2 regions of the Streptomyces sp. TLI_053 genome follow, and region 2 is predicted to be linked to the other one. Evidence: riboswitches for the same ligand, from Rfam matches in the RefSeq annotation. Region 2 holds a riboswitch; the other holds the start of a gene.
What was found. A riboswitch is a leader RNA that binds a small molecule or an ion and turns the genes downstream of it on or off. The one in region 2 is predicted to bind S-adenosylmethionine.

Region 1 (5,017 bases), 3.6 Mb from region 2:
CGCACGGCCGTCCGCGGCACGGAATTCCGTGCCGCGGACGGCCGTCGGCGACGCGCCCGCCCCGGGGGGAACGGACCGCCCGCGGATCACCCGCCGGCGACCGCCGGGATGATCGAAATGTTCGCGCCGTCCTTGATCCCCGTTTCCAGGCCCTCGGCGAACCGCACGTCGTCGTCGTTCACGTAGACATTGACGAAACGGCGCAGCTTGCCGGTGTCGTCGAGGATCCGCGCGGCGATCCCGGCGTGGTTGCGCTCCAGGTCGGCGATCACCTCGGCCAGCGTGGCGCCCTCGGCGGGCACCTCGCTGACGCCGCCGGTGTAGGTGCGCAGGATGGTCGGGATGCGGACGTTGGCGCTCATGGGGGTCTCCTAGCTACTACGGGCGCTGGGTGGGCGGAGGGGTCAGTCGGAAGCGAGGCCGGCGCCCCGGAAGGCGTCCAGGGTCGGCCGGATGACGGCGGTCATGCCGGACTCGGCGACCGCGTCGAGGGTCTTGAGCCCGTCACCGGTGTTGATCGCGACGGTCTCCTTCGACGGGTCCAGCTGCCCGGTCTCGACCAGCTTCTTCAGCACGCCGACGGTCACGCCGCCCGCGGTCTCCGCGAAGATGCCCTCGGTCCGCGCCAGCAGCCGGATCGCCGCCACGACCTCCTCGTCGGTGACGTCCTCCACCGCGCCGCCGGTGCGCCGGGCGATGTCCAGCACGTACGGGCCGTCGGCCGGGTTGCCGATCGCCAGCGACTTGGCGATGGTGTCCGGCTTGACCGGCCGGATCACGTCGTGACCGGCCTTGAAGGCCGCCGAGACCGGCGAGCAGCCCGCCGCCTGGGCGCCGAAGATCCGGTACGGCCGGTCCTCGACCAGGCCCAGCCTGATCAGCTCCTGCAGCCCCTTGTCGATCTTGGTGAGCTGGGAGCCCGAGGCGATCGGGATCACGATCTGCTCCGGCAGCCGCCAGCCGAGCTGCTCGCAGATCTCGAAGGCCAGCGTCTTGGAGCCCTCGCCGTAGTACGGCCGCAGATTGACGTTGACGAAGCCCCAGCCCTCGCCGGCCGGGTCGCCGATCAGCTCCGAGCAGAAGCGGTTCACGTCGTCGTAGTTGCCCTCGATGCCGACCAGCTCGCCGCCGTACACCCCGGCCATCACGACCTTGCCCTGCTCCAGGTCGTGCGGGATGAACACGCAGGACCGGAAGCCCGCCCGGGCCGCCGCCGCGCCGACCGCGCCGGCCAGGTTGCCGGTCGACGAGCAGGAGAGCGTGGTGTAGCCGAACACCCGGGCCGCCTCGATGGCGCAGGCCACCACGCGGTCCTTGAAGGAGTGGGTCGGGTTCCCGGAGTCGTCCTTGATGTGCAGCTGCCCGGTGAAGCCGAGTTCGCGGCCCAGGTTGTCCGCCTTCACCAGCGGGGTCCACCCCGGGTTGAGGTTCGGCTTGGTCGCCACGTCGGCCGGCACGGGCAGCAGCGGCGCGTAGCGCCAGATCGACGCCGGACCGGCCTCGATCCGCTTGCGCAGCTCCTCGGCGCCCTCGCTGCCGAACTCGTAGGCGATCTCCAGCGGACCGAAGCACTCGAGACAGGCGAAGCTGGGACCGAGCGGGAACCGGGTGCCGCACTCGCGACAGGACAGCGCGGTGGCGGGGCCGAGGTCGACGGCGACTGGTGCGGCGGTGTCGATAGCCATGATGGGCGGAGGCCTCTCTCCTCATCTTCCCCGTGACGCGGTCGCGCCACAGGCCGGAATTGGCACCTGTCCCGCCGGGGCTCGAAGCCGACCGTGCGAGAAGGTTGCCGGGACGTCAACGGGCCGTTCCCTCAGTCCCTCTGGATGAGCTCTGTGAAGTTGTGGTTCTGCTCAGCGGCGACCCCGGCGTGCGAAGGTCCGATCGCTGTACGAAGACTGTATCCGAAGGCGTCGGTCCCGAACGGGACCGTCCGCCACGCGAGATGACCCGTCCCAACCGCCCCCGGTCGTCGGCCGGGACCCCATCCGTCGAGGAGAGCACCGTGCCCGCCGAACCGACCCCCGCGCTCCTCCCCGAGACCGCGTCCTGGCTGCGCCGGCGCTCCTGGACCGCGGCCGACCGACCGGTTCACACGCTCCCGGCCGCCAAGCGCGCCCTCGGTGCGGCGGGCACCGTCAGCGTCGTCCTGCCCGCGCTGGACGAGGAGGCCACGGTCGGCGAGATCGTCCGGGTCGTCCGGCGGGAGCTGATGGAACGACTACCGCTGGTGGACGAGGTGGTGGTGATCGACTCCGGCTCGGTCGACGCCACCGCCGAGGTCGCCGCCGAGGCTGGTGCCACCGTCGTCCACCGGGACGCCATCCTGCCCCGGCTGCCCGCCGCCCCCGGGAAGGGCGAGGTGCTGTGGCGTTCGCTGCTGGTCACCCGCGGCGAGATCGTCTGCTTCGTGGACGCCGACCTGCGCGAGTTCGACCCCGCCCTGGTCTCCGGCATCATCGGCCCACTGCTCACCGATCCGGACATCCAGCTGGTCAAGGCGATGTACGACCGGCCGCTGGAGACCGACGGCGCGGTGGTGCCAGCGGGCGGCGGCCGGGTCACCGAACTGGTCGCCCGCCCGCTGCTCAATCTGCACTGGCCGGAACTCGCCGGTTTCGTCCAGCCGCTCGGCGGCGAGTACGCGGCCCGCCGCTCCCTGCTCGAACGGCTGCCCTTCCCCACCGGCTACGGCGTCGAGCTCGGTCTGCTCGTCGACGCCCTGGAGACGGCCGGACCGGACGCGCTCGCCCAGGTGGACGTCGGCATCCGCCACCACCGGCACCAGGACGCCCAGGCACTCGGCCGGATGGCGGCCACCATCTACCGCACCGCGCTGGAGCGGCTGGACCGCACCCACCGGCTGAAGGCCTCCGCCGACCTGGTCCGCCCACTGCTCACCCAGTTCACCCGCGACCCGCTGACCCGCGCCTTCACCGCCCACACCCACCCGGTCACCGCGACCGAACGGCCGCCGATGCACACCGTGCCCGAGTACGCCACCCGGCGCCGATGACCCGTCCCGCGGGTTTGCCGCCCCGGAGCCCCGGCAACGAACCAACCATGGGTGATCTCACGACCGAGCGTTCGAATCCGACCGGCGCCGCTCCCGTCCTGGTGGCGTCCAACCGGGGGCCGGTGTCCTTCGGCACCGCGGACGACGGCACACTGACCCTCCGCAGAGGCGGCGGCGGTCTCGTCTCCGGGCTGTCCGCGATCGACGACCCGGACGCCGTCTGGGTCTGCGCCGCCCTCTCCGACGCCGACCGGCGGGCCGCCCGCGAGGCCCCGGACGGCCGGCTCGACCGGGCCGGCCACGACGTCGGCGGCCAGGCCGTCCGGATGCTGGACATCGACCCGGAGACCTTCGCCCGCGCCTACAACGGCATCGCCAACTCGACCCTCTGGTTCGTCCACCACCTGCTCTGGGACACCCCGACCGCCCCCGCCTTCGACGCCGGCTTCCGCACCGAGTGGGCGGCCTACACCGCGTACAACACGGCCTTCGCCGAGGCCCTCGCCGCCGAGGCCGCCCCCGGGGCCGCCGTCCTGGTGCAGGACTACCACCTGTCGCTCGTCCCGGAGCTGCTCCGCGCCGCCCGCCCCGACCTGCGGATCGGCCACTTCTCGCACACCCCCTGGGCGCCGCCCGAGTACCTGCGGCTGCTGCCCGACGACATCGCCGGGGCCGTCCTCACCGGCATCCTCGGCGCCGACCGGGCGGGCTTCCTGACCCGGCGCTGGGCGCTCGCCTTCGCCGACTGCTGCGAGCGGTTCCTCGGCGCGGAGGTCGACCGCGAGGCGCTCACCGTGACGTTCGCGGGCCGCACCACCGCCCTCGGCGTGCACGGCCTCGGCGCCGACGCCGACTTCCTGCGCGAGCGGGCCCACCGGCCGGACGTCGACGAGCGGCTCGCCACCCTGCGCGCGACCGTCGGCGACCGCCGCACGATCGTCCGGGTCGACCGCACCGAGCTGAGCAAGAACATCGTCCGCGGCTTCCTGGCCTACCGGCACCTGCTGCGCACCCGCCCGGAGTGGCACGACCGGGTGGTCCACATCGCCTTCGCCTACCCGTCCCGCACCGACCTCGCCGAGTACCGGGCCTACACCGACCGGGTCCGGGCACTCGCCGCGGAGATCGAGGAGGAGTTCGGCACCCCGGACTGGCGGCCGCTGGTCCTCCACGTCGACGACGACTTCCCGCGCTCGCTGGCCGCCTACCGGCTGGCCGACGTGGCCCTGGTCAACCCGATCCGGGACGGCATGAACCTCGTCGCCAAGGAGGTCCCGGTGGTCTCCGACCAGGGGTGCGCGCTGGTGCTCTCCCGGGAGGCCGGCGCGCACGCCGAACTCGGCCAGGACGCGCTGAGCGTCAACCCCTACGACGTCGTGGCCACCGCCGAGGCGCTGCACGCCGGGCTCACCATGCCGGCCGACGAGCGGGCCGACCGCTGCAAGCGGCTGGCCGCCGCGGCGACGGCGCTGCCGCCGCAGCAGTGGTTCCTGGACCAGCTCAACGCCCTGCGGCCGGGCGGCTGAGTTCCTCCCCCAGCGCGACCAGCAGGTCCACCACGCCGGCCGGGCCCGGGACCACCAGGTCCGCCCGGTCGGCGAGCTCACGCACCGGCGTGTCCCCCACCGCGCCGCTGCACACCAGCAGACCGGCCAGACCTTCCGGACGCAGCTTCTCCACCGCCGCGAAGGCCGGGACGTCGCCCAGGTCGTCGCCCGCGTAGAGCACCGAACGGGCCCCGCGCTCGCGCAGCAGCCCGGTCAGCGCCGCCCCCTTGTCCACTCCCGGCGGCCGCAGCTCCAGCACCAGCCGGCCCGGCTCCACCACCAGTCCGTGCCCGGCCGCCAGCCGCTCCATCGGCGCCCGCAGCAGTTCGAACGCGGCCGTCGGGTCCGCCGTCCGCCGGGTGTGCACGGCCACCGAGCGGCCCTTGTCCTCCACCCAGGTGCCCTCCGGCGCACCGAGCGCCGCCAGCCGCTCCGCCAGCTCGGCCCGCAC
Region 2 (5,017 bases):
CGTGGGTGCCGAGCGGCACCGGCAGGTCCGGCACGGTCGGGGAGAGCAGGACGTCGTGGTCCTCGAAGGTGCGGGCCAGGCTGCGGGAGACCCGGTTGCGGACCGCCAGGGCGGTCACGAACTCGGCGCCGCCCACCCGCCGCCCGTAGTGGTAGCCGGCGAGCGTGGGCGGTTCGAGGGTCGAGGAGTCGACCGGCCGGCCGAGGGCGGCGGCCAGTTCGTCGATCCAGGCGGTGAGGTTCACCGTCCAGAGACGGGCGTTGGCCAGGACGAACTCCTCCCAGTCGACGCCGAGTCCGGGCTCGGCCTCGGTCACCCGGTGGCCGAGCGACTCCAGCAGGAGCACGGTGCGCGCGAGCGCCCCGGCGACCGGCGGCGCGACCGGCCGCCCGCCCCACGGCCGGGTGAGGACGCCGATCCGCAGCGGGCCCGGCTCCCGGGTGACCTCCTGCGCGTACGGGCGGGGCGGCTCCGGCGCGGCGTAGGGGTCACCCGGCTCCGGGCCCCGGACCAGGTCGAGCAGGGCGGCGCTGTCGCGCACCGTCCGGCTGACGCTGCCGTGCACGGCCAGACCGTTGAAGATCTCGTCGACGGCCGGGCCCATCGGCACCCGGCCGCGGGTCGGCTTCAGCCCGAACAGGCCGTTGTAGGCCGCGGGGATGCGGATCGAACCGGCGGCGTCGGTGGCGTGCGCGACCGGCACGATCCCGGCGGCGACGGCCGCGCCCGCGCCGCCGCTGGAGCCGCCGGCGCTGCGGCTGAGGTCCCAGGGGTTGCGGGTCGCGCCGTACAGCACGGGTTCGGTGGTGGTGCTGTAGGCCATCTCCGGGGTGGTGGTGCGCCCGAAGGTCACCAGGCCGGCCCGGCGCAGACGCGTCATCAGGGTGGAGTCCCCGTCGGCGACCTGGCCGGCGGCGAGGCGGCTGCCGAGCTCCGTCCGGCGTCCGGCCGCGGTCACCCCGAGGTCCTTGACCAGGAACGGGACCCCGGCCAGCGGGGTGCTGCCGGGGCGGGGCGCGTCGTCGGCCGGCCAGGTCTCCGCGACGGCGTTGATCCGCGGGCCGACGGCCCGCTCGGCCGCCCGCGCGGCCGTCTCCAGTTCGGCGGGGGTCACCTCCCCCCGGGCGACGAGTTCGGCCAGCCCCACCGCGTCGTGGCGGACGTACTCGGTGATGTCCATGGTCCCTCCCGGAATCGATGACAGTACCGCTCGGTCCTTGACGGTACCGCTTGGTCCCTGGCGATACCGATCGGTATCGCCTGGAACGGACTGGTACCGTAGCAGGAACCTGGGGACGCGCAGCGGCCGCAATCGACCGGAGGCCACGAACAGCCATGACCACGCCCGTCAGAAGGCCGAGCCGGGTGGCGAAACTCCCGCCGCGCGAGCGCATCCTCGACGCCGCCGAGGAGCTCTTCCAGAGCGAGGGGATCCGGCGGGTGGGCGTCCAGGCGATCGCCGAGAAGGCCGGGACCACCAAAATGGCGATCTACCGTCATTTCGAGACCAAGGACGCCCTGGTCGCGGAGTGGCTGCGGATCGTCGCCGCCGACTACCGGGCGGCGTTCGACCGGGTCGAGGCGGAGCACCCGGACCGGCCCGAGGAGCAGATCCTGGGCCTGGCCCGGTTCATCGCCGACGGGTTGCCGGCGGTCTCGTACCGGGGCTGTCCGTTCATCAACTCCCTGGCCGAGCTGCCCGACCGCTCCGACCCCGCGCGGCAGGTGATCGAGGAGCACAAGGAACAGCAGGCCCGGCGGCTGACCGGCATCTGCGCGCGGGCCGGGCTGTCCGACCCCGAGCAGGCGGCGGCCGAGATCACCTTCGCGCTCGAGGGCGCCCAGGTCGCCGTCCAGAACGGGAGCGTCGACCGGGCGGGGGAGCGGCTGCTGCGGGCGGTCGGGGGAATCGTGGCGCGGTACCGCCCGGCGGGGGACGTTCCGGGGCCCGTGGCCTGACGTTTCCACCGGCCGGTACCCGGCCTCGCCCGACTGCAGGCCACCGCGCCGACGGCCCCGGGCCGCTGCAGGCCCGGTCCGGGCGCAGCTCGGGCACCGGGGGCTTGGCAGCCGGCCTCCGGAGTCTTGTATCGTTCTTCGCGAATCATCCAGAGGGGTGGAGGGACCGGCCCTACGAAGCCCCGGCAGCTCCCCGTTCGACCCGGCGTCCGAAGTACGCGCCGTGCCGGGCGGGATCAGTGCCAACTCCGGCCTGTCGCCAATGTGGCGCGGGAAAGATGAGGAGACACGGTGCTCTCTGTGCTGTCCTTCCCCCGGGCGCTTCCCGTCCCGGACCTTTCGCGTACCCGTCTCGTGCCCGGCGCAGGCAATCGGCCGACTTCTGCGGCCCGCCCTCGCTGACCACCCCCACCGGCTCCCCGCGGGGGGCCTCCGTGAGCGCGCCCCTCGGCGGTTCGCGGGACCTGAGACGGAGACATCCATGGAGAACACGAGCGGCGTCGGCGTGCTCGACAAGGTCACCTCGATCCTCGGCACCCTGGAGGCCGGTCCGGCCACCCTGGCCGGACTCGTGGCCGTGACCGGACTGGCCCGGCCGACGGCGCACCGGCTCGCCGTCGCACTCGAACAGCACCGGCTGGTCGCCCGGGACGTGGAGGGCCGGTTCATCCTCGGCCCCCGGCTCGGCGAGCTCTCGGCCGCCGCCGGGGAGGACCGGCTGCTGGCCGCCGCCGGGCCGGTCCTCGCCAGGCTGCGCGACGTCAGCGGGGAGAGCGCACAGCTCTACCGCCGTCAGGGCGGCGTCCGGATCTGCGTGGCCGCCGCCGAGCGCCTCTCCGGCCTGCGCGACACCGTCCCGGTGGGGGTCACCCTGCCGATGAAGGTCGGCGCCGCCGCGCAGGTCCTGCTGGCCTGGGAGGAGCCCGAGCGGCTCCACCGGGGCCTCCAGGGGGCCCGCTTCACGGCGACGGCGCTGAGCGGCGTCCGCCGCCGGGGCTGGGCCCAGTCGATCGGGGAACGCGAGCTCGGGGTCGCGTCCGTCTCCGCGCCGGTACGGGGCCCGGGGAACCGGGTGGTGGCCGCCGTCACGGTCTCCGGTCCGATCGAACGGCTCACCCGCCACCCCGGCGCCCTTCTCTCGCAGACCGTCGTCGAGGCCGCGGACCGTCTCACCGAGGCCCTCCGCCCGAGCTGACGCGCTCCGGTCGCGGGGGCCGCCCTCGCTCCCCGCGGCCGGGGCGGGTCAGCGCAGGCTGTCGAGGTCGATGCTGTCCGCCATGACGCGGTACCCGAGCGGTCCGGGGTGGAGGTGGTCACCGGCGTGGTAGCCGTCCGGGATCGCTCCGGTGCCCTCGGGGTCGATGGCCCGGTCGAAGTCGGCCACCGCGTCGTACGCGCCGGAGGTGCGGATCCACTCGTTCAGGTCGCGGCGCAGCCGGTCGGTCTGCGCGGTCCAGAAGGGTGCGCCGCCGAAGGGCATCAGGGTCGCGCCGACGGCCTTGACCCCCCGGGCGTGGGCGGCCCGGATCAGGGACCGGTGGGCGTCGATCAGCCGCTGGAGCGTCACCGGCGGGTCGTCGCGGTCCACGCCGCAGATCTGGTCGCCGCTGCGGAGGATGTCGTTCATGCCGTGGGAGACGATGACGGTGCCGACGTCGGGACGGTCGAGCACGTCGCGGCGGAAGCGCTTCAGGGCGCTGTCCCCGGCGCAGGCGGAATCGGCGAGCATCTTGTTGGAGCCGATGCCGGCGTTGAGCACCGGTCGCGGGCGGCCGGCGGCGAGGAGCCGTTCGGCGAGCAGGTCGGGGTAGCGGTCGTCGCCGTCGACGGTGGCACCGAACCCGTCGGTGGTGGACTCTCCGAACGCCACCACCGCCCTGCCCACGGGGCGCCCACCGGTGACCTCGACCCCGCCGAGGTAGTACCAGGAGCCGAACCCGGGGCGGACGGCGTCGGTGAACGCTTCCGGGCCGGTGTCCCCGCGGTGGTCGCCGTCGGCCCGGTAGGTGGTGGTCATGGAGAGCTGGTGGTAGCCGGCCGGGCCGGTCGGTCCGTCGAACCAGAGGGTCAGCGACACCCGGTCGCGGGCCGCCACCGGCAGCGGCACCGGATCGCTGAGGGCTTCTCCGCCCGGGGGGACGACGACGGAGCCCCGGTGCCCGAAGCGCAACGGCAGTACCGTCCCGGGAACGACGGCCGCGCCGTCGGCGGCCCGGCCGACGGTGGCCCCGCTCAGCCGCAGCGGGGTCGTCCCGTAGAGATTGGACAGCCGGAACCGGACGGCCTTGCCGCCCGCGCCGAGTCGTACCACCTGCCGCACCGACTGGTGGTCGAAGCCCTGCACCGCCCAGGTCGGGAACCACGGCGCCGCGGAGGGCCGCATCATCGGCGCGTACCACGCGGCCGACCAGCGCTGCGAGTACGCCGAGACCGCGGCTCCGGTGGCGGAGGCGAGGACGGGGACGGAGGTGGCGGTGACGGACAGGGCGGCGGTCAGCGCGGCGACGGATGCGGCGCGGGCGAACGGATTCATGGAGCGCTCCTCGGGACGGTCGGTCGGTCCTGCCGCCTTGACCCGGGGCGGTGCGGGAATGTGACAGCGGACCGGCGCGGCCGGCCGACGGTCCGGTCCGGGCGGACGCGATTTGTTCTGGGCGTGCGGGAGGAGTACTGTCGCCCAGTCGCCTGGCAGGGAGCACCGGACACGCAACAGCGCGGACGGTCCCGGGGCGGCCAATCCTCTGGAAATAACATCGTCACCCGGCTTCGGGTTTATTTGACGTGTCCATTTGTGGGGATTGCGGCCGGATTCGCTTTTCGGAGCGGGGATCGGCTAGAGTTTGAAACGTCGGACGGGGCGTCAAGCCGCAGAAGACACCAGCGAGTTGGGTGAAGGAAGCGCCGGGAACGGCACGGAAAACATCTGATAAGCTGGGAACACGAAAGAACGAAGCGCCCGGAGGGCCGGTGTGAAAGCCGCCTGAAGGAAGTGTCCGTTCCTTGAGAACTCAACAGCGTGCCAAAAGTCAACGCCAGATATGTTGACATCCCCGGCCTC

Region 1: linked by a shared signal. The riboswitch ahead of thrC (threonine synthase) and the one ahead of BLU95_RS06765 (IclR family transcriptional regulator) in region 2 are both predicted to bind S-adenosylmethionine.

Annotation. Positions count from the first base shown of each region.
Region 1 is NZ_LT629775.1:5,348,670-5,353,686, reverse strand. Features, by position in the region: gene BLU95_RS21790 (MoaD/ThiS family protein) at 87-362, opposite strand; gene thrC (threonine synthase) at 405-1,685, opposite strand; SAM riboswitch class I at 1,704-1,836, opposite strand; gene BLU95_RS21780 (glucosyl-3-phosphoglycerate synthase) at 2,009-3,019, shown strand; gene BLU95_RS21775 (alpha,alpha-trehalose-phosphate synthase (UDP-forming)) at 3,067-4,545, shown strand; gene otsB (trehalose-phosphatase) at 4,520-5,017, opposite strand, start outside.
Region 2 is NZ_LT629775.1:1,730,487-1,735,503, reverse strand. Features, by position in the region: gene BLU95_RS06775 (amidase) at 1-1,180, opposite strand, end outside; gene BLU95_RS06770 (TetR/AcrR family transcriptional regulator) at 1,336-1,959, shown strand; SAM riboswitch class I at 2,102-2,244, shown strand; gene BLU95_RS06765 (IclR family transcriptional regulator) at 2,441-3,154, shown strand; gene BLU95_RS06760 (SGNH/GDSL hydrolase family protein) at 3,203-4,492, opposite strand.